3 regions of the Tardiphaga sp. 20_F10_N6_6 genome follow, and region 3 is predicted to be linked to each of the others. Evidence: predicted binding sites of a transcription regulator. Region 3 holds the regulator's gene; each other region holds the start of a gene.
The links. The regulator HrcA, encoded in region 3, represses chaperone genes, less so after heat shock. The targets are predictions, from matches to a motif close to GTTAGCACTCNCNNNNNGNGAGTGCTAAC.
Positions count from the first base shown of each region.

Region 1: the regulator HrcA is predicted to act here: its motif matches at 1,925-1,953, upstream of AB7813_RS25715 (co-chaperone GroES).
Region 2: the regulator HrcA is predicted to act here: its motif matches at 1,440-1,468, upstream of AB7813_RS09720 (co-chaperone GroES).

Region 1 covers NZ_CP197239.1:5,372,795-5,380,441, reverse strand. The annotation lists gene AB7813_RS25725 (MFS transporter) at 1-1,142, opposite strand, end outside; gene AB7813_RS25720 (hypothetical protein) at 1,205-1,732, opposite strand; gene AB7813_RS25715 (co-chaperone GroES) at 2,044-2,340, shown strand; gene groL (chaperonin GroEL) at 2,489-4,144, shown strand; gene AB7813_RS25705 (hypothetical protein) at 4,345-5,553, shown strand; gene AB7813_RS25700 (META domain-containing protein) at 5,689-6,084, opposite strand; gene AB7813_RS25695 (L-lactate permease) at 6,252-7,647, opposite strand, start outside.
Region 2 covers NZ_CP197239.1:1,968,785-1,976,431, forward strand. The annotation lists gene AB7813_RS09705 (dipeptidase) at 1-148, opposite strand, end outside; gene AB7813_RS09710 (cupin domain-containing protein) at 250-786, opposite strand; gene AB7813_RS09715 (usg protein) at 894-1,178, opposite strand; gene AB7813_RS09720 (co-chaperone GroES) at 1,596-1,913, shown strand; gene groL (chaperonin GroEL) at 1,954-3,597, shown strand; gene AB7813_RS09730 (hypothetical protein) at 3,750-4,241, shown strand; gene AB7813_RS09735 (ArsR/SmtB family transcription factor) at 4,533-4,868, opposite strand; gene AB7813_RS09740 (SDR family NAD(P)-dependent oxidoreductase) at 4,952-5,704, shown strand; gene AB7813_RS09745 (transglutaminase domain-containing protein) at 6,280-7,107, opposite strand; gene AB7813_RS09750 (hypothetical protein) at 7,385-7,647, shown strand, end outside; gene AB7813_RS09755 (hypothetical protein) at 7,645-7,647, shown strand, end outside.
Region 3 covers NZ_CP197239.1:4,204,289-4,211,935, reverse strand. The annotation lists gene AB7813_RS20280 (hypothetical protein) at 1-11, shown strand, start outside; gene pncA (bifunctional nicotinamidase/pyrazinamidase) at 97-813, shown strand; gene grpE (nucleotide exchange factor GrpE) at 868-1,467, opposite strand; gene hrcA (heat-inducible transcriptional repressor HrcA) at 1,573-2,661, opposite strand; gene rph (ribonuclease PH) at 2,815-3,537, shown strand; gene rdgB (RdgB/HAM1 family non-canonical purine NTP pyrophosphatase) at 3,573-4,208, shown strand; gene hemW (radical SAM family heme chaperone HemW) at 4,195-5,358, shown strand; gene AB7813_RS20245 (penicillin-binding protein activator) at 5,362-6,588, opposite strand; gene rsmI (16S rRNA (cytidine(1402)-2'-O)-methyltransferase) at 6,814-7,647, shown strand, end outside.

The sequences.
Region 1 (7,647 bases), 1.2 Mb from region 3:
ACGGTCCCAAGCAGCAGCACCATGCGGTCGGACAGTGTTTCGACTGCGGACGCCACCACGAATGGCGCAAAGGCCTGCACGAACAAAGCCGGCCGCGCGATACGGCCGATCACACGGCCATACCCCGCCGGACCGAACATCAGAAGCGGCAGCGCACCGCGCGCGATGGTCATGACGCCATTGGCGGCGCCGAATCCGATAGCGAACAAGGCCGCCAGCGGAAACGAAATCCCTGCAAAGGCCAGCATTGCGAAGGCCGATACTACGAGCACCACCGCCCCGCGCGCGATCCACAGCGGATGGGTGCGCCCCGCGAGCATGAAGTCTGCCAGCCGCGATGCCACTTGCGCCGGTCCGAACATCGCACCGATGGTCACCGCCGTTGCAGCACTGAGCCCGCCGCGCTCCAGCAGCGCCAGCAGGTTCGACGTCACGCCCGACAGAATGAAGCTGTAAAGCGAAAAAGCCGCCGCCAGCAGGATGAACGGCCAACCTTCCGGGCGCAGGGTTGCTTGCTGGGGGACGACAACGGCGTCCACCACGGGCAGCGGCGCGACGGCGACGTGGCGCGGCAATGCAAAAGCATGAAGCGGCGCAACGACAAAGGCGAAGATCGCTGCGAAGGTCAGATACGTCCCGCGCCAGCCGACAGCCTCAAGCAGAAGATGGGTCGCCGGCCAGCCGACCGTCGAGGCAAAGCCGCCTGCAAAGGTCACGAAGGTGATCTGCCGCCGCGCCGAGGCACCGAAGATACGCGTCAGCGTGGCGAAGGCGGGATCGTAGAGCGACGCAGACATTGCAGCGCCGAGCAACAGCCAGCAGGCCAGATAGGTCGCGGGATGATCGGCTACTGAAAACAGAGCGAGACCCAAGGCACCGGCCAATGCGCCCGATGCCATGACGACATTGCCGCCGTGGCGGTCGATCAATCCACCAACCACCGGCGACAGCAGTCCCGATACGATTAGCCCCAGCGAAAAGCCCGCCATGCCGAAGGCCAGCGACCAGCCATGTGCCGCCGTGACATGCGGCATGGTCAGGACGGGTGGATAGATCAGGATGCCCCAGGTCAGGATCTGGGTGAATGCCAGCACGAGGACCGCGCGGCCCGGTCCGAAAACGAGGTCGCGCAATCGGTGCATGGGCTCACGTCTTCAAGGGAGTGGCGGGACCCGCCTTACGCCTCAGGTCAGGCCTTGTCAGGTCAGGCCTTGGGTGCGCAACGGACATAGACCATGTTGCCGTAGCGAACCGCAGCGTCCTTGTCGATGAAGCGCGTGACGAGAATCCGGCCGTCGAAGGAGACGATCTCGCGATCCTTTTCGCCACCGGCGGGACCGGGCGGGCCGATATAGTTCTTGCCGCTCGGCGAGCCCTTGAGGCGCAGTTCCTGCGGCGTCGCCTCGTCGGCAAGATGCATGATGACCCCGCCGGTGGCGCCCTGGCCGATGATATAGGGCTGCTTGCACTGGCCGCGCGCGGCGTTCTCGGTGCGAACGCGATCGTTGGGATTCATGTAGGACGCCAGACCCCAGCGGCCGACGAGTTCTTCCGAGCGGATCGAGGCTGGCAGTTCCGGCGCCGGCGGAGGCTCCGGCGGCGGTGTCGGCTGCGAGTTCCCAAAGCTGAACCCGCCCAATCCACCAGACGTGCCGCACCCGCCCAATGACAGCGCCAAAGTTGAAACGATCGCAAGATGGGCAACCGTGCGGGCGTAGCGTGACCTGATCATATTATCCCCTAGAGCAAATTCCCCGGCTGCCCGTCCCGGCAGCCAAGCGCAAAACACCTGACGGCGCAATGAGGTCGGCAGAATTACGCCGACTCTCCATTATGGTTTCCAGATCATCCTATATTGGCCTCACCAAGGCCTTAAGGCCTCGCTTGACTCAAAAAGCGTCTGGCCATATTTCCCGGACGCTCAATTAGCACTCCCGGAGCGCGATTGCTAAGGGAATGAGCCGGCCGCCTTGAGCGTTCCGGCTGGATCCCCGCCCGCCTCCGAGATGGCAACGAAATCGCAAACCCTAAAGGGACACTCCCATGGCCAAGACCAAATTCCGCCCGCTGCACGACCGCGTCGTCGTCAAGCGCATCGTCGCCGACGAAAAGACCAAGGGCGGCATCATCATCCCGGACAGCGCCAAGGAAAAGCCGTCTGAAGGCGAAGTCGTCGGCGTGGGCCCTGGCGGCCGCGACGAAGCCGGCAAGCTGATCCCGATCGACATCAAGGTCGGCGACAAAGTTCTGTTCGGCAAGTGGTCGGGCACCGAGATCAAACTCGACGGCGAAGAACTCCTCATCATGAAGGAGTCGGACATCATGGGCGTGATCGCTTAAGCGACTCGCTTCAGCCTCCCTACACGCCGTCATCACCGGGCTTGTCCCGGTGATCCACGTCTAGGCCGCAAGCTCGGCAAGGCGTGGATGACCGGGACAAGCCCGGCCATGACGGAGCTTTAAACTTCCCAAATTGGAGCACCATCACATGGCAGCCAAAGACGTTAAATTCTCCGGAGACGCGCGCGATCGCATGCTGCGCGGCGTCGACATTCTCGCCAACGCCGTCAAGGTCACGCTCGGTCCGAAGGGCCGCAATGTCGTGATCGAGAAGTCGTTCGGCGCTCCGCGCATCACCAAGGACGGCGTCACCGTCGCCAAGGAGATCGAGCTCGAGGACAAGTTCGAGAACATGGGCGCGCAGATGCTGCGCGAAGTCGCCTCGAAGACCAACGACACCGCAGGCGACGGCACCACCACCGCCACCGTGCTGGCCCAGGCCATCGTCCGTGAAGGCGCCAAGTCGGTTGCTGCCGGCATGAACCCGATGGACCTCAAGCGCGGCATCGATATCGCCGTCGCCGCCGTCATCAAGGACATCACCAAGCGCGCCAAGCCGGTTGCGTCTTCGGCTGAAGTCGCCCAGGTCGGCACCATCTCCGCCAACGGCGACGCTGCCATCGGCAAGATGATCGCCCAGGCAATGCAGAAGGTCGGCAACGAAGGCGTCATCACGGTTGAAGAGAACAAGTCGCTCGAGACCGAAGTCGACATCGTCGAGGGCATGAAGTTCGATCGCGGCTACCTGTCGCCCTACTTCGTCACCAATGCCGAGAAGATGACCGCCGAGCTCGAGGACGTGTACGTCCTGCTCGTCGAGAAGAAGATCTCCAGCCTGCAGGCCATGCTGCCGGTGCTCGAAGCCGTGGTGCAGTCGGGCAAGCCGCTGCTGATCATCGCTGAAGACGTCGAGGGCGAAGCCCTCGCCACCCTCGTCGTCAACCGCCTGCGCGGTGGCCTCAAGGTTGCTGCCGTCAAGGCACCGGGCTTCGGCGATCGCCGCAAGGCGATGCTGGAAGACCTTGCGATCCTGACCGGCGGTCAGCTCGTCTCGGAAGATCTCGGCATGAAGCTGGAAAGCGTCACGCTCGCCATGCTCGGCCGCGCCAAGAAGGTCGTGATCGACAAGGAAAACACCACTGTCGTCAACGGCGCTGGCAAGAAGCCGGCGATCGAAGCCCGCGTCAATCAGATCAAGGCGCAGATCGAGGAAACCACCTCGGACTACGACCGTGAGAAGCTGCAGGAGCGTCTGGCCAAGCTTGCAGGCGGCGTCGCGGTGATCCGCGTCGGCGGCGCGACCGAAGTCGAAGTGAAGGAAAAGAAGGATCGCGTGGATGACGCGCTGAACGCCACCCGTGCGGCCGTTCAGGAAGGCATCGTCCCCGGCGGCGGCACTGCGCTGCTGCGTGCCAAGAAGGCCGTCGGCCGTCTCACCAACGAGAACGCCGATGTGCAGGCCGGTATCAACATCGTGCTGAAGGCGCTGGAAGCTCCGATCCGCCAGATCGCCGAAAACGCCGGCGTTGAAGGTTCGATCGTGGTCGGCAAGATCCTGGACGAGAAGTCCGAGACCTTCGGCTTCGACGCACAGACCGAAACCTATGTCGACATGGTCGCCAAGGGCATCATCGATCCGGCCAAGGTGGTGCGTACTGCACTGCAGGACGCCGCCTCGGTTGCCGGCCTGCTGGTCACCACCGAAGCCATGGTCGCCGAACTGCCGAAGGAAGCTGCACCGGCGATGCCGGGCGGTGGCGGCGGTATGGGTGGCATGGGCGGAATGGGAGGCATGGGCTTCTAAGCCCTGCTTTCACGCTCAACTGCATTGTGATCGAAGGCCGCCTCCGGGCGGCCTTCTTTTTTGCCCTGATACAATGCGCCTGCGACTTATGGCCTTTCGCCTTGGTCGCGGTTCTGATTCAATCCCGTGATTAATCTCGCATGGGCGGAATCAGATAAATTCGCCCGGAGACACGTCGATAACGTCCAGGGACTTTTGAAATGCGCGCGCTTCATCTTTGTCTGCTCGGCCTTACGGTCACCGCCTCGGTTGGGACCGTCCACCACGCCTTCGCGCAGGTGAAAGCCGCGCCGAAGAGCCAGCCGGCAGGCCCCGAGACGCGCTATTTCACCTCGATCGACGGCGTCATGAACGGCAATGCCGACGTGATCCTCCGGGAGACGCGGCAGGGCAAGGCCGTCACGGCCGCGACGCTTGATGTCTGCTATCCCGCCGAGAAGGGCAGCGACCGCAAGGATCGCTTCGTCGCCAATCTCACGGTCAGCGGTTCGACGCTGACCGGCGCAACGCAGACCCAGGTCGACAAGCTGCCGGTGACCATCAAGCTGAACCGCCGGCCGACCGGCGACACGTTCGAATTCAAGGGGCAGATCTCGGTCGGTCAGACCAACAACAACGTGACCTCCTCGGACAATTCCGATCAGAGCGAGAAGGAATTCCAGGACAATCAGTCCACCGACGACAATATCGCGCCCGCGCCGAAGGATTTCACCGAAGTGTCGCCCGAAGCGATCGCGGTCAAGATCAAGCTCGAAGCCGCGCTCGATTTCGTGCGCACGCTGCGTGGGCAGAGCGTCGAGGTCGCGTTGAACAGCCTGGCCGTATCGTGCGATGCACTGCGCGCCGGCGAGCAGGTCATCAGCCTCGCCATCGATCCGGAACGCGCCGCGACGTTCGTCGCCAAAACCAAGACCTATCCCGGCGTCGTCAATGTCGGCTGGACCACGGGCGCTATCGACATGGATCGTACCGTGCGCTTTGCAGCCGCCGACTGGCGCGATGGCGACAAGATCAATCGCGACAAGGTTGCGACGGCGCTGGCGAATGTGCTCGCCAGGACCATGTCGGGCAAACCTGCCGCCGCGTCATGGGACGACGAGACCGGAAAGCTCAAGCTGACCTTCAAGCGCCCGAGTCAGGTTCTGCCCGCGCTCGAATTGACGGAGACGGTCGAGGTCAACGCGATCATCGCTCCCGACAAGCCCGGCACGACGGATAAGCTGATCCTGTGGGTCAGCACGCCGTCAGTAACAACCGCGGATGAGAACTCGGGCGCGAAGCTGGCTCTCGCGGATTCGCCGACGGCCGATGAAGAGAGCGATCCGCGCGACGACAACGGCGCGGTTGCGGCCGTCGCGGCGGAGTTCAAGGCACAGCGTTGGGATGCAGATAATTCGAACTGGAAGTGAGTGACAGCATTCTGCTCAGCCGTCGTTAGCAATGCCGAAGCGTAGGATGGGTAGAGCGCCTTCGCGAAACCCATCAACCAAAATCGTCGAAAGCGATGGGTTTCGCTGCGCTCTACCCATCCTACGCGAGCCGCTCTAGTTCGTATTCAGCCGAAACCGCAGCGACTTCGGCCCGACGAACGTCACTGCATCACCGCGCCGCTGCCAGTTGGTGGCCGCGCCGAGATCGGCGATCAACTGATCGTCCATCGCGGCCTGTGCGTCCGAGCAGCTGCGTTGCTCCATCGCGCCGGCGACGAAGACGACGGTGTTGCCAGCGACCGAGAACTGGCCCTTGCCGCCCTTGCACCACAACTCCACCCGCGCCTCGCCGGCGTCGCCGATTTCGAGATTGGGAATCCGCTTCGAGCCGGGCTGACGCTGTGCATCCAGAGTCATTTCCATGCCAAATGGAAACTCGTCGGCGGCATGCGCAGGGACGACAATCAGAAACGCAGCACCGGCAAGAGCGGCCCGCAGCAAAGTGGTCATGGCAGTCATACGAATTCTCGGCGTGATGGGATCGGCGACAATGGCCGCGGTTCTACGCGCGGCCACGACGGTTGACCAGAACCGTCGGGAAACAATATGGCGCGACAACGAAAAATCCCCGCGGCCTTGCAGCCACGGGGATTCGTCATTGAGTCGTTGCGTGCGCCCTACGGCGCCAGAACCATCAGCGTGAACGGATAGACATAGGCCTGCAGCATCACGAACAGGCCGACCATGCAGGCCAGCACGATCGAGTGCCAGAACACGAAGCGCAGGATGGTGCCCTCATGCCCGAACCAGTTGGTCGCGGTGGACGCCACAACGATCGATTGCGCGTCGATCATCTTGCCCATCACGCCGCCGGACGAGTTCGCCGCGCTCATCAGGATCGGCGACAGACCGAGCTGTTCGGACGTGATCCTCTGCAGGTTGCCAAATAGCACGTTCGATGCGGTGTCCGAACCGGTGAGCGCCACACCGAGCCAGCCAAGCAGTGTGCCGAAGAACGGGTACAGCACGCCGGTGGCAGCGAAGGCCAGACCGAGCGTCGCGTCGACACCCGACAGGCGCGTGAGCGTGCCGATGGCCAGCATCGCCGAGATGGTGATCAGCGAGTAGGCACAGATCTTGATGGTGCGGCCATATTCCACAATCATCTTCGCAGGCGAAAAGCCCATGATGAAGCCGGAGATGATCGCAGCCAGCAACATGCCGCTGCCGGTATAGGAAACGTAAGTGAACGCGAACACCGCGCCTTCCGGCGTCGGCTTGGCGGCCACCGGCGGCACCTTGTTGATCATGTTGTGCAGTTCAGGCACTGGAAAATTCCAGGAGAAGATCGGGTTGACGATCCCCTTGAACCAGTTGGTGCCCCAGACCAGCAGGATGACGCAGAGGATGATCCATGGGGTCAGCGCGCTCCAGACCTGAGCCGAGGTCAGCTTCTCCGTGCTCATCGGTTTCACCGGCGGCACGGTGGACGCGGAATCGTCGTGCTGGCGCAGCGCGGCCGAGGTCCAGATCGTCTTGGGCTGCCAGACCTTCAGGAACAGGATCAACGCGCCCATCGAGATCAGCGAGGCGCCGATGTCGACGATCCACGGATTGATGAAGTTCGAGATCACGAATTGCGGGATCGCGAAGGAGAGCGCGGTAACGAGGATGGCAGGCCAGACTTCCTTCATGCCCTTCCAGCCGGCAAAGGCCCAGACCACCCAGAACGGCACGATCATGGAGAAGATCGGAAGCTGGCGACCGACCATCGCGCCCAGGATGAAGGGGTCGAAGCCGGTGACGGTGGCGAGGCCCTGGATCGGCGTGCCGAGCGCGCCATAAGCGACGGGCGCAGTATTGGCGATCAGCGACAGGCCCGATGCTGCCAGCGGCGAGAAACCGAGGCCGATCAGCACGGCGCCGGTGACAGCCACCGGCGTACCGAAGCCCGACGCGCCTTCGAAGAACGCGCCGAACGAAAACGCGATCAGCAGGATCTGCAGGCGGCGATCATTGGTGACGCCGCCGATGGCGCGCTGCAGCACCTCGAAGCGGCCGCTGTCGACCGTG
Region 2 (7,647 bases), 2.2 Mb from region 3:
CGAACGCACCGGCCTTCGCCTTCGGCAGGTCGATGTGACCGGCGACTTCCCCGGTCAGGAAGTCGGATACCGGATCGTGCGATTGCGATTTGTACAGCCGCAGCAGCACATCGTTGTGACCGTCGAAAACCGGAACGGATGCAGTCATGAGATACTCGTTGAGGGTCAGGGCAGCGACGGGCTCAGCATAGCTGATTCAACGCCACTGCGACGCGCGAACAAGGCACGCGTCGCATTTCCGCACGCGAACTACCGGACTTCCACCGTCTTGAATTCCGCCGGAAGGATCACTTCCAGCAGTTCGCAATTGTCGGAGTAATCGCGGATGAGGTGCCTGATGCGCGGCGGCTGGGTCCAGCATGACCCCTGACGCATGGTCATCTCGCCCTCGCCTTCCATATAGGCCTTCACCCAGCCGTTCAGCACATAGACCAGCTGAAACTCGGCATCGTGATAGTGAAGCTTGGAGACCTCTTTCGGATCGCAAGGTCCGATCAGCCGGATGACATGCGCGTGCGCCAAACCGCCGGTCGCAGCGGCAACGCCGAGATCGCGATACTTCGCGTAGGCACGCAGGCCGTCGCCGAGAAATGCTTCTTCCTGATAATGACTGATCGCGACGCGCTGCTTGCGGCGCGGGCCGGGTTTCGCGACAGCTTTTGCACTCGCCTTGGCTGGCTTGCCAACAGAGAGCTTCTTTGCTGCTTTCGCTACCGCCTGTGTCGCAGGCTTCTTCGTCGCAGCCGCTTTCGCTGCGCTCTTTGAAGTTCGCTTCAGCTTCGCCATGTCGTGTTTCCCACCCGGCGCAATGCCGAACAAACGGCCAGCGCGTCCGGGAACCTAGCTGTAGTTCAGCACAGCGGCAATTCATCCGGCGCGTTGAGAGGCGCGGACTAGTGCAACCGGAAGACGCCATCCACGGCACGAAGCTCGGCCGGCTTGATCAGTTTCGAATGCGCGACGGTTACCGCAAAGAGCGGGCCATCGAGCTTCTCTTGCCAGAAATCCAGGAAATCCTTCAGCGCGGGAAACTTCGGAAACAAATCATAGTTCTGCCAGACATAGGTCTGCAGCAGCGAGGGGTGATCGGGCATGCGGTAGAGGATCTGCGCCGTCGTCAGTCCGTAGCCAAGCACCTGCTTCCTGAAATCGTCAGAAACTGCATTTCTCGAGACCATGTTCAACCTCCATGGACAGAGCGCATTCGGCTAAGTGGATTCCGGTTGACGTCGAACTTCGCTCTGCTCTCCTGTGACCGTGCTGACTGCAGCGAACCGGCTTCCACTTCGCCCATGACAACACGATGCATGAAATGTGACGCAAGCAACGTCCTCATCACAAGCTTAAAAGTTTAATAATGGGTTGAAAGCCGAATGTTAGCAGCCACTTACCGTGGATGCTAACGGATTCGAGAACCGGTATCGGAGGGTCTTAACCATTCTGGCACCCGTCATATTTGAGTGCCAAAATATTTGGTAAAGACCCTTGCCGGTGGGGAACGTTCGGCCTATGTCCGGACCAGCTGCGCTGGCACTTGTTGGCTCAGACTGCCAATTTAAATTTCTCAAGCATCTACAGAAACTTAGGAGGACTGCATGAAATTCCGTCCGCTTCACGATCGCGTTGTGGTCAAGCGTATCGACGCCGAAGAGAAGTCCGCTGGCGGCATCATCATTCCGGATAGCGCCAAAGAGAAGCCCTCCCAGGGCGAGATCGTCTCCGTCGGCCCGGGCGGCCGCGACGAAGCCGGCAAGCTGATCCCGATCGATCTGAAGGTCGGCGAGCGCGTGCTGTTCGGCAAGTGGTCGGGCACCGAGGTCAAGATCGATGGTCAGGACCTGCTGATCATGAAGGAAAGCGACATCATGGGCGTCCTCGAAGGTGCCGCTCCCGCCAAGAAGAAGGCCGCTTAAGCGCCTTTCCCACCCATCCTGATTTTCAAGGAAGCAAAACATGTCAGCTAAAGAAGTGAAATTCGGCGTTGATGCCCGCGACAAGATGCTGCGCGGCGTCGACATTCTCGCCAACGCCGTGAAGGTGACGCTCGGTCCGAAGGGCCGCAACGTCGTCATCGACAAGTCGTTCGGCGCGCCCCGCATCACCAAGGACGGCGTCACCGTCGCCAAGGAAATCGAGCTCGACGACAAGTTCGAGAACATGGGCGCCCAGATGGTGCGCGAAGTGGCCTCGAAGTCGGCCGACGCGGCCGGCGACGGCACCACCACCGCCACCGTGCTCGCTCAGGCGATCGTCCGTGAAGGCGCCAAGTCGGTTGCTGCCGGCATGAACCCGATGGATCTGAAGCGCGGCATCGACCTGGCTGTGGAAGCCGTGGTTGCTGACCTCGTCAAGAACTCCAAGAAGGTCACCTCGAACGACGAAATCGCCCAGGTCGGCACGATCTCGGCGAACGGCGACGCGGAAATCGGCAAGTTCCTCGCAGACGCGATGAAGAAGGTCGGCAACGAGGGCGTCATCACGGTTGAAGAAGCCAAGTCGCTCGAAACCGAACTCGACGTCGTCGAAGGCATGCAGTTCGACCGCGGCTACATCTCGCCCTACTTCGTCACCAACGCCGACAAGATGCGCGTTGAATTCGACGACGCCTACATCCTGATCAACGAGAAGAAGCTCTCCTCGCTGAACGAGATGCTGCCGCTGCTCGAAGCCGTCGTGCAGACCGGCAAGCCGCTCGTCATCGTCGCAGAAGACGTCGAAGGCGAAGCTCTCGCCACCCTCGTCGTCAACCGCCTGCGTGGCGGCCTCAAGGTCGCTGCCGTCAAGGCACCGGGCTTCGGCGATCGCCGCAAGGCCATGCTGCAGGACATCGCGATCCTGACCGGCGGCCAGGCGATCTCGGAAGATCTCGGCATCAAGCTCGAGAACGTCACGCTCGCCATGCTCGGCCGCGCCAAGAAGGTGATGATCGACAAGGAAAACTCCACCATCGTGAACGGCGCCGGCAAGAAGGCCGACATCGAAGCACGCGTGGCGCAGATCAAGGCGCAGATCGAAGAAACCACTTCGGACTACGACCGTGAGAAGCTGCAGGAGCGTCTCGCCAAGCTGGCTGGCGGCGTTGCCGTCATCCGCGTCGGCGGCGCGACCGAAGTCGAAGTGAAGGAGCGCAAGGACCGCGTTGATGACGCGATGCATGCGACCCGCGCTGCGGTTGAAGAAGGCATCGTCCCCGGCGGCGGCGTCGCTCTGCTCCGCGCTTCGGAACAGCTGAAGAAGATCAAGACCGCGAACGACGACCAGAAGACCGGCGTCGAGATCGTCCGCAAGGCCCTGTCGGCTCCGGCTCGCCAGATCGCCATCAACGCAGGCGAAGACGGTTCGGTCATCGTCGGCAAGGTCCTCGAGACCGCGACCTACAGCTACGGCTTCGACTCGCAGACCGGCACCTACGGCGACATGCTCAAGAAGGGCATCATCGATCCGACCAAGGTTGTCCGTGCAGCGATCCAGAACGCAGCTTCGGTTGCCGGCCTGCTGATCACCACGGAAGCCATGGTTGCCGAGCTGCCCAAGAAGGGCGGCGCAGGCGCAGGCGGCATGCCTCCGGGCGGCGGCATGGGCGGCATGGACTTCTAAGTCCAACGCTTCAAGCAACTATCAGAATGCAGAACCCCGGCAGCGATGCCGGGGTTTTTGTTTAGGGCTGGTCATCGCAGACAATCGCGGAAGCCATTGCGGGTTGCGTGGCTACGGACCGTCTACTTGGTGGAAGCATCAGGGAAATAATCATGCGCATACTCATCGCTCTTTCTTTCATCGGCCTCAGCACCGCCGCGCATTCAGCTGCACGCAGCGTCTTTGAGAGTGCCAAGCACGTGTATGCGGTGATGGATTTGCGACAGAATCTTTTGAGTGAATGCGCAAAACAGGATCCGGCGAACACGGGCAAATACAACGCCGAGACTACCCGCTACCGACAGCAGACCAAGGTGCTGAGCGAAAAGGTGCGACAGCTTATCGTCGCCGAAGTGCCATCGACTCCGCCGGAGCAGAGCATAGGGGTCATCGCAAAATGGTCGGAAAGTGAATCGCGGCGCAATCTGAATTTTCAGCTTCAGCCGCAGCACCGCGCGCAATTCATGCAGAAATGCAGCTACATCATCGATCCCGATAACCGCCCGCGATCCAACGCCGCCAAGGCGCAGCACAACCAGATCATGGGTCTTCCCGAGGATGAATGGCCAGCCGATGTCCGCGTGATTAACGCATGGAAGCCATAGCGACCGCATCCCTTGGGCAACGCTTGCTGTGTGTTCTGTGCAGACGACAAAAGTCGTAGCACCAATCACCGATTTCTCATCGCAGCGCTATGTGTCCCGCCGCACTGTCATATGCCGTGGACCTGTCTGCACCATGCGCACGGTTGTCCGTCACGGGCCAATGGGCCGCTGCGTCGTGACCAAGACGCGGGTTTACCGTTAAGACGCGATCTCCGTCCGCAGTCTGAGGACTTCAGCTCGATCATGGCATTCAAAGCCTGGCAGTGATGCCGGGCATTTTTGGTGGCTGCGTCAGGCAACTGCCGCCGCGGACGGCTCGACGGAGCACGCCAGGATCGCCATCAACAGCCCGGGAAACCGCGCTTCGATATCGGCCGCCCGCACTGCGTTTTGATGCTCGACGCCCTTTTTGCTGGTCTGGATCAGGCCGGCCTCGCGCAACACGCGAAAATGGTTCGACAAAGTGGACTTGGCGATGGTCGGGCATGGCGACGCCGCCGTGCAGGACAGGCAGCCGCTCTCCTGCAGCAAGCCCCGGACGATCTGCAGCCGAATGGGATCAGCCAGCGCCGAGAGCACGCCGGCCAGCGTGATGTCCTTGGTCGCGGGGTGAACGAACTGAACCATGAAAAAGATATAGGCGCCCCCTTGCGCTCGTTCAATAGTCCCATACTTCCGAACTATTGAAGCATCCAAGAGGGATCACGACCATGACCAAGACATTCGAAGGCAAAGTTGCGCTGGTGACCGGCGGCTCAAAGGGCATCGGCGCTGAAATCGCCATCCAGCTCGCCGCCGGGGGCGCTGCCGTCGCCGTCAATTACGCATCCAGCAAGAAGGGCGCCGACGAGGTCGTCGCGAAGATCACCGCCAAGGGAGGCAAGGCCATCGCGGTGCACGGTAATCTCGCCGAGCCGGACGGCGCCAAATCCGTGGTGGCCGAGACCGTCAAGGCGTTCGGGCCGATCGACGTTCTCGTCAACAATGCGGGCGTCTACGAATTCGCCCCTCTCGACAGCATTACGCCGGAGCACTTCCACAAACATTTCGATCTGAACGTGCTCGGGCTGCTGCTCGTCTCGCAGGAAGCGGCCAGACACTTCAACGCCAATGGCGGCAGCATCGTCAACATCTCATCGGGCGTCTCGACCATCACCCCACCGGGCTCGGCGGTCTACACCGCGACCAAGGCCTCGGTCGATGCGATCACGTCGGTACTGGCGAAGGAGCTCGCGCCGCGCAAGATCCGCGTCAACGCCGTCAATCCTGGCATGATCGCAACCGAGGGCGTGGTGTCAGCCGGATTCCATGAAGGCGACATGCGCAAGTGGATCGAATCCGTCACGCCGATGGGCCGCATCGGCAAGGTCGAGGAAATCGCTTCCGTCGTCGCATTCCTCGCTTCCGATGCTGCATCTTACGTGACGGGCGAAACACTGCACGCTACCGGCGGCTTCAGGTAACCCACGCGCTCTGCTCAACAGTCTATCCGACATAGCCAAGGGCGGTGCAATCAGCACCGCCCTTGCTTGTTATCGCGAGGCCAGATCTCGCCTTGCCTCAATCATCACCGCCGGCCGGCGGCATCTGCGGCATAGACGGTGTCTGCATGCGATCCGCCGCTGATGGCTTCATGCGTTCGCGTGACGGAGCTTGCCCACGCATCATCTGAGCCTGATCGTGCTCAATCTGCGGAAAGAACACATCATAGCAAGCGCGGCTCAAGCGCGGTCCTGCGCTGCGCAAGCAATTTTCTACCCGCCCCTCATCCGGCATTGCCGATGTACAGAGGCGAAACGCATCGGGCGTGCAGGCTTCGCGCTGTGCCTCCGTGCCGCTGCCCAAAGCCGCGGCGCTGGAACCCGCAATCAATGCCACGGCGGTCGTCAGGCTTGTCAGAGTGTTTGCCATCGGTCCTGTCCTTACGAAGTTATGACAGGTGAAATTCTCAGCGGCGCGCCCGGTTCCTTCCTGGCCGCTCACATGCTGCTGAAAATGCAGGCTTAAGCGAGTGTAACGACAGAGCCCACAAAGCGAGTCAGTTGACCGCCTGCGTGCTTTCGTCGATCTCGTCGGTCCACACCTTGAAACTCACCAGCGTGTTCGGCCCAAAAGTTTGCGTGATCGGCACATCCGCGGCATCGCGGCCCTGCGCGATCAACACACGTCCGATGCGCGGGATGTTGTTGCGGGCGTCAAATGTATACCAGCGGCCGCCGATATAGGCTTCGAACCAGCCGGCGAAATCGCCGTCGGCCCATGGCTTCGGCATACCGATGTCACCGAGATAGCCGGTGCAGTAGCGCGCTGGAATATTCATGCAGCGGCAGAAGGTGATGGCCAGATGTGCATAGTCGCGGCAGACGCCCTTCCCCTCGTTGTAAGCGTCCCAGGCGGTCTTGGTCGCGCGTGCGTGCTCGTAACCGAACTGGATATGGTTATGCACGAAATCGCAGATTGCCTGCACGCGTGCCCAGCCAGGCACAGTCTTCTCGAACAACTGCCAGGCGACGTCCGACAGCCGATCCGTCTCGCAGTAACGGCTACCGAGCAGATAGACGATCGTCTCGGCCGGCAGATCCTCTACCGCGTGCTGGATGGCTGACGGCACGATAATGTCCGGCTTGCCGCTATCGTTGACGATCCCGTCGGCTTTGAACGTGATGCGGCCCGTCGGCGCAACAATGCGGCTGCACCAGTTGCCAAAGCCATCCCGATAGGGCGTGATCGGAACTGAGGGATTTATCGTGAGATAGTCCGGCACCACCACGTCGGAGGCACGCGTGAAGTGCATGCCCATCACGATCATGACAGGCGTCGGCTGCGGGAAATCATAGATCATCTCGTAGCCAACACGGATCTTCATGCAAAACACCTCATCCCGGCAAATCGTTGATTTCAAAAGCGAGACATCGCAAGCGTTGCACATTGCGCGACGATCTTGCGAGAAAAACCCAGCGCAAGCGTCGGCCAGAATGTCATCGATGTCAGATACATCCTCGAAATGGCGACAAAACGTCCAATAACAAGACAATCATAGCGAAATTCGACGAAACACCGGATCGCTAAAAGAAATCGGTGGCTAATGTCTGTGAATAGGCGCACGCTGAACGCATGCCGGATCTCAGCAGCGACATGCGCGCGTGACCACGAGATCGCGCCGTGAGACCGTTACTTTCAAGCATCCTTTCCAGTTGAAGGGCCTTGGTCGTTTGATCCCGGCAGGGTCGTATGACGTCATCACCGATGAGGAGATGATCGAGGGACTGTCCTTCGCCAGCTATCGGCGCACGGCGACCATGATGATCGTGCCCGGTGCACCACCCCATACAAGTTCCATGGAGATGATCTCCATTGGGTCGCTTGAGCTGGCGGATGTGCAGCGCATTGATGCGAGCGCACCATG
Region 3 (7,647 bases):
AGCCGCGCTAAAGAACGCACGGCCGTCCTCACGGCCCGCTTTACGATCTCCACGTGACCTGATTTGCTGGGCCAATTCGGTACGGGGAATTTCGCGATGCTCAACAGACGTCAAATTCTCGGAGGGCTTGGAACCATGGCCATGACCAGCCTAGCTCCCAAAACACTGTCCGCCGCCGGCAAGGTTAGCCTCGACCGCACATCCGTCCTGCTGGTGATTGACGTGCAGAACTGCTTCCTGCCCGGTGGCAGCCTTGCGGTGAAGGACGGCGATAAGGTCGTGCCGGTCATCAACGCCATCGCGAAGAAATTCGCCGACGTGGTGATGACGCAGGACTGGCACACGCCCGGCCATATCTCCTTCGCGTCCAGCCACAGCGGCAAGAAGCCGTTTGAGACCACCGATGTGAAATACGGCAAGCAGGTGCTGTGGCCGGATCACTGCGTGCAGGGCACTGAAGGGGCTGCGCTCTCGAAGGATCTCGCCATCCCGCATACCGAGCTGATCCTGCGCAAGGGCTTCAACAAGGACGTCGACAGCTATTCGGCCTTCACCGAGGCCGACGGGAAGACCACCACCGGTCTCGCCGCCTATCTGAAAGCCCGCAAATTGCAGCGCGTGTTCATCGCCGGTCTCGCCACAGATTTCTGTGTCGCGTGGTCCGCCCTTGATGCGCGAAAAGCAGGTTTCGATGTCTATGTGATCGAAGATGCCTGCCGCGGCATCGACACGCAGGGCTCGCTGGCCAAGGCTTGGGCCGACATGAACAAGGCCGGCGTGAAGCGGATCCAGTCGGGCGAGCTGGCGGCTTAACTCTCGCTGTCATCGCCCGGCTTGACCGGACGATCCAGCTCCTACTACACAGCTTTATTCCGACGCTACAGGTGCAGCCTTGGCGCCGCCCTTCGACACGCCGACCAGCGCCGGGCGCAGCACGCGCTCGCCGATGGTATAACCGGCCTGCACGACCTGAACGACGGTGCCCGCAGGCACGGAAGCATCGGGCACTTCGTACATCGCCTGCTGGAAATTCGGATCGAACTTCTCGCCCGACGGATCGAACTTCTTCACGCCGTTCTTTTCCAGCGTGTTGAGCAGCGAACGCTCGGTAAGCTCGACACCTTCGAGGAGCGCCTTCAGGCCCGGATCGGCCGCGGCCTTGGTGTCGGCAGGCACGGCGTCCAGCGCACGCTGCAGGCTGTCGGCGATATCGAGCACTTCGCGCGCGAAATTGGCGATCGCATAGGTGCGGCCGTCCGCGACTTCCTTCTGGGTCCGCTTCCGCAGGTTTTCCATCTCCGCCAGCGTGCGCAGCATCTTGTCGCGCGATTCCGCTGCTTCCTTGGTCAGGGCCTCGACCGAATTCGGTTCCGGATCGTCCGGCATGATGTAGGGCTTGGAGACCACCGGATCGGCGGCCGCTGCCGTCTTGTCCTGATTGTCGTTCTGCCCATTGGAATCAGTCATCACGCTGCCTTCTCAAAAACACGCCAAAATGGTGGGATTGCTGAGCGGGATATCGGGGTTTGAGCGCCGAAAATCAAGCACAACCGGCCGGATTCGGCCGATCTGTCAGCCCCCGAGCATGCGGCTGACGATGCGCGCCGCGTAATCTACCATCGGGATCACCCGCGCATAGTTCAGCCGGGTCGGCCCGATGACACCGAGAACGCCGACAATATGGCCGGCGCCATCGCTGTAGGGCGCAATGATCGTGGACGAGCCGGACAGCGAGAACAGCTTGTTTTCCGAGCCGATGAAGATGCGGACACCTTCGGCCGTCTCCGCCCTGCCGAGAAGGTCGATCACCTCGCGCTTGGCTTCGAGATCGTCGAACAGGAGGCGAACGCGTTCAAGATCCTCCAGCGCATGGAGATCCTCGAGCAGATTGGCCTGGCCACGCACGATCAGCTGCCGATCGTCCTTCTCGCCACCCGACCAGCTGGCAATGCCGGCGGCAATGACCTTCTGGGTCAACTGATCGAGCTCGATCTGGTTCTGGGTCAGCGCCGTCTCCAGCTCCAGCCGGGCCTCAGCCAGCGTGCGGCCGCGAATCCGGGCATTGAGGAAGTTCGACGCCTCGTTCAGCGCCGACGACGGCACGCCCGGCGGCAGGGTCAGCACGCGGTTTTCGACCTGGCCATCCTCGGCAACCAGCACGACCAGCGCCTTTTCGGGCTCTAAACGGACGAATTCGATGTGTTTCAGCCGCACATTGGACTTGGCGGTCAGAACCACCGCCGCCGCGCGGGTAAGTCCGGACAGCTGCGTCAGCGCCTCGCCGAGCGCCGCCTCCACCGTCTGCGAGCGCCCCACAGAAGACAGTTGCTGCTGGATCGATTGCCGCTCCGGCTCGGTGAGGTCACCGACCTGCATCAAGGCATCGACAAAAAACCGCAGTCCGAGTTCGGTCGGCAGCCGTCCTGCAGAGGTATGCGGCGCATAGATGAGGCCGAGCTGCTCTAGGTCCGACATGACGTTGCGGACCGAGGCCGGCGACAGCGGAACCGTGATCAGGCGCGAAATGTTGCGCGAACCGACAGGTTCGCCGGTGGCGAGATAGCTCTCGACGATCTGCCGGAAGATCTCACGCGATCGCTCATTGAGCTGGGCGAGCCCGGCATGCGGCGAAATCAGGCCGATCGGATCGTGGTGGGCCACAGGGTACTCCTTGAGAACCTAATCTGTCGCCCCGAGCCCCCGGATACAAGCACCATTGCGGTTGTGGAACCTGCCCTGCCCTTGCCGCTACGCTCCGTGCCCCCTAAAAGCACCGCGAACAGGCTTTCTCTGGACATTTGGAAGGATTTTCTCATGCGGCCAAGCCGTCGTGCGCCCGATGAACTGCGTGCCGTGTCGCTGGAACGCGGCGTGGTCAAATATGCCGAAGGTTCCTGCATGGTGAAATTCGGCGACACTCATGTGCTGGTGACCGCCACGCTGGAAGAGCGCCTGCCGCCATGGCTCAAGGGCCAGGGCCGCGGCTGGGTCACCGCCGAATACGGCATGCTGCCCCGCGCCACGCTGGAACGCACCCGCCGCGAAGCCGCATCCGGCAAGCAGGGCGGCCGCACCGTCGAGATCCAGCGCCTGATCGGCCGCTCGCTGCGCGCTGCCGTCGACCTCGAAGCGCTCGGCGAACGCCAGATCACCATCGACTGCGACGTGATCCAGGCCGATGGCGGCACCCGCACGGCGTCGATCACCGGCGCATGGGTTGCGCTGGCCGATTGCATCTCGTGGATGAAGAACCGCAACATGTTCAAGAACGGCGGCGGCAACGTGCTGCGCGACAATATCGCGGCGATTTCCTGCGGCATCTATCAGGGCACCCCGGTGCTCGATCTCGATTATGCCGAAGATTCCGAAGCCGACACCGACGCCAATTTCGTGATGACCGGCGACGGCCGCATCATCGAGGTGCAGGGCACCGCCGAAAAAACGCCGTTCACGCAGGACGAGTTCCTGAAGTTGATGGCACTGGCGCAAAAGGGCGTCGGACGTCTGGTTGAACTCCAGAAAATGGCCATCGCGTGATTCCGCAAGTCATCAAGCAGGCGTAGACTCGCATCATGCATCGTCGAATCACTGGGAAGCTCGTCATCGCCACCCACAATCCCGGCAAGCTTGCCGAGATGCGCGATCTCCTGGCGCCCTATGGCATCGAAGCAGTATCGGCCGGCGAACTCGACCTCGCCGAGCCCGACGAGACCGGCGACACCTTCAAGGCCAATGCCGCCATCAAGGCGATTGCCGCGGCCAATGTCGCGCAATTGCCGGCCTTCGCGGATGATTCAGGCCTCGTCGTCGATGCCCTCGACGGCGCACCCGGCATCTTCTCGGCGCGCTGGGCCGGCGAGTCCAAGGACTTCACCGGCGCGATGACGCGGATCGAACGCCTGTTGCAGGAGCGCGGCGCGACCTCGCCTGACAAGCGCACCGCGCATTTCGTCTCGGCACTCTGCGTGGCGTGGCCCGACGGTCATCTCGAGGAAGTCGAAGCGCACGCCCATGGCACGCTGGTCTGGCCACCACGCGGCACTGCCGGCTTCGGCTACGATCCGACATTCCTGCCCGATGGTCACACCCGCACCTATGGCGAAATGACCGCGGTCGAGAAGCACGGGTTGCCGCCACTCGGCGAAGGCCTGTCGCATCGCGCCAGGGCATTCGTGAAACTCGCGGAGATCTGCCTTGAATCCCGCTGACGCACAGCAGGACGCTTTCGGCGTCTATGTGCACTGGCCGTTCTGCCTGTCGAAGTGCCCGTATTGCGACTTCAACAGCCACGTCCGTCATCACGCCGTCGACGAAGTACGTTTCGCGCGGGCCTTCGCACGGGAGATCGAAACCACGGCTGCCCGCACGCCCGGCCGTACGGTGACGTCGATCTTTCTCGGCGGCGGTACGCCGTCGCTGATGCAGCCACAAACCGTCGGCGCTATTCTCGATTCGATCGGTAAATACTGGAACGTCGCCTCCGACGTCGAAGTATCACTCGAAGCCAACCCGACCTCCGTCGAAGCGACGCGCTTTCGCGGCTATCGCGAGGCCGGCGTCAACCGCGTGTCACTTGGCGTACAGGCACTCGACGATGCGTCGCTGAAGTCGCTCGGACGTTTGCATACGGCGCGCGAGGCACTCGATGCCGTGGCCATCGCGCGCAGCGCGTTCGATCGATATTCGTTCGATCTGATCTATGCGCGCCCCGACCAGACCCCGCAGATGTGGACCGACGAACTCAAGCTCGCGATCTCGGAAGCCGCCGAACATCTGTCACTGTATCAGCTGACCATCGAGGAAGGCACGCCGTTCTTCGGATTGCACGCCGCCGGCAAACTCAAGACACCCGACGAGGGCCTCGCGCGTACGCTTTATGACGTGACGCAGGAGGTCTGCGCGCAGCAGGGCCTGCCGTTCTACGAGATTTCAAATCATGCCCGCCCCGGCGCGGAGTGCAAACACAATCTCGTCTATTGGCGCGGCCAGGAATATGCCGGCATCGGGCCTGGCGCCCATGGCCGCCTTGACATCGACGGTGTCAGACATGCCATCGCCACCGAAAAGCGGCCGGAAGCCTGGGTAATGCGCGTGGAAGACAACGGCCACGGTGTCACATCGGATGAGTTGCTCAATAGCGAAGAACGCGCCGACGAATATCTGCTGATGGGCCTGCGCCTTGCCGAAGGCATCGATCCCGCACGCTATCAGATGCTATCCGGCCGCGCGCTGGACGAGAAACGTATCCAGATCCTGCGCGAGGAAGGCGCCATCGTCGTGGAACAGAACGGTCGCCTGCGCGTGACGCAGGAGGGCTTCCCTGTGCTCGATGCTGTTGTGGCAGATCTGGCGGCGTAGGCGCTAAGCCCCGAAGCTCTTTGGCGAGCCCGCCACGGCCTGACCACCACCCGACGCGACCTTCATCACGGCGAGGCCGCGATCGTTACCGCCATCGCTGCGGAACCGGAACAGGCCATCGATGCCGGCAAAGCCTGATGGATTGGTGAGCGTTTCAGGTGCGAAGCGCTGTCCGCCCTGGGTGCGCGCCAAAGCGGCGACCAGCGCCACCGCATCGTAAGCAAGCGTCGCTGTACGCACGGGATCGCCGCCATATTTCGCGCGATAACGGCCGGCAAATGCACGAAACCCTGCGGGATCCGGCGCGGCATAGAGCCCGCCCTGCAGCGCGGCGCTGTTGAAGACGCGCGGATTGTCCCACAGGCCCGTGCCGAGCAATTGCACATTGCGCAGATTGGCACCGGCCGCGGTCAATGCATCGGCCGTTGCCACAACCGCGTCGCCATCGTCAGCAATGAACAACGCGTCGGCGCCGGTGAGCGATGCGGCGATGTTGCGTGCTGCGCTGGAGCGGTCAGCACCATAGCGCTCAAAAGCGACGACGCGGCCACCCTTGCGCGCGACGGCCTGCTTGAACGCAACTTCGACCACATTGCCATAGGCGTTCTCGGGCAGCATCGCCGCAAAGGAGCGTTTGCCCGTGCCCGCGGCGTAATCGACGATGCGATTGACGTCGGACTCGGGCAGGAAGCTGAGCAAATAGACACCACGGCCGGCGACGCTGGAATCGGTCGAGAACGCGATCACCGGCACGTTGCGCGCGCGCGTGAGCTGCGCGGTGGCCGGCACTGACAGCGCAAACAACGGTCCGAGAATGATTTCGGATCCTTCGTCGAGCGCCTGCTGGGCGGCCTGCTGCGCGCCCTGCGCGCTGCCATTGTCGTCCTTGATCAGGAGTTGAATGCTGGGATTCTGGAATTCGGTGAGCGCCATTTCGGCGGCGTTCTTCATCGACTGCGCGGCGACGCCAGCATTGCCGGAAGCCGACAGCGGCAGGATCAGTCCGACTTTCGTGCCCCCGGTGCCGATGGCTTGCGACTGCTGCGCCGGTCCGGCAGGCGGTCCCGACGGCGCCGTCGGTCCGGTGCCAAACGCATTGGTCAGCGTCGATTGCACACCCGCGCAGGCCCCGAGCAGCGGCGCGCCCAGCAGCAGGCCGACAGCCGTCCGCCGTGTTGCGCCCGACGTCGCGCCCTTGGTCCCGGATTTGGGGTCGAACGGATCCGCCATCACTTCTCTTCTTTCGGCCGTATCAGATCGGCCCGCCTCGTCACCCACTATATAGTGTGAGGCGCGGATTCAGACATATTGTCGGCAATAAGTTAACCAAAACAAAAGCTTTATGTCTGGCATACCCCGTCACCGCGGCCGGATTAGCACGACGGGAATGAACCATGGCCAAACGCCGAAAAAACGGCTGTCCCCCTTTGGCGCAATTCGCTCTACATTGTCGCCATGCGCGCAACACCCCTCTCCTCATCGACTGCTGACGCCGCGGCACCATCGGCCCGGACCTTCACGGTCTCCGGCCATCTGCTCATGGCACCGAAAGCTGTTCCGGGGCTGCATCTCGTAGCCACGCCGATCGGCAATCTTGGCGACATCACACTGCGCGCGCTGGAGACCCTGGCGGGGGTCGACATCATCGCCTGCGAAGACACCCGCATCACCCGCCGCCTGACCGAGCGCTACGGGATCACCGGCACACTCAAGCAATATCATGAGCACAATGCCGAACAGGCACGGCCAAAAATTCTTGAAAAGCTGTCGCAGGGCGCGTCCATCGCGCTGGTGTCGGATGCCGGCACGCCACTGATTTCCGACCCCGGCTTCAAGCTGGTGCGGGAAGTGACCGCAGCAGGCTTCAATGTGATTTCACTGCCGGGGCCATCCTCGGTGCTGGCCGCGCTGGCCGTCTCTGCCCTGCCGACCGATCGCTTTTTCTTCGAGGGCTTTTTACCGTCGCGGCAGATGGCGCGGCGATCCCGCCTGACCGAGCTGGCTGCCATCGATGCCACGCTGGTGATGTTCGACTCCGGCAACCGCGTGCAGGATACGCTGGCCGATCTCGCGGACATCATGGGCAACCGCGATGCGGCGATCTGCCGCGAACTCACCAAGATGCATGAAGAGATCAATCGTGGACCCATTGTCGATCTGGCCAAGGGGGCCGATGGGCTGGAGACCCGCGGTGAATTCGTGCTCGTCATCGGGCCACCGGCTGCGGATGCGCAGGCCATGACCGAGGACGATCTCGATGCCCTGCTGCGCAGCTCGTTGCAGCGCGAC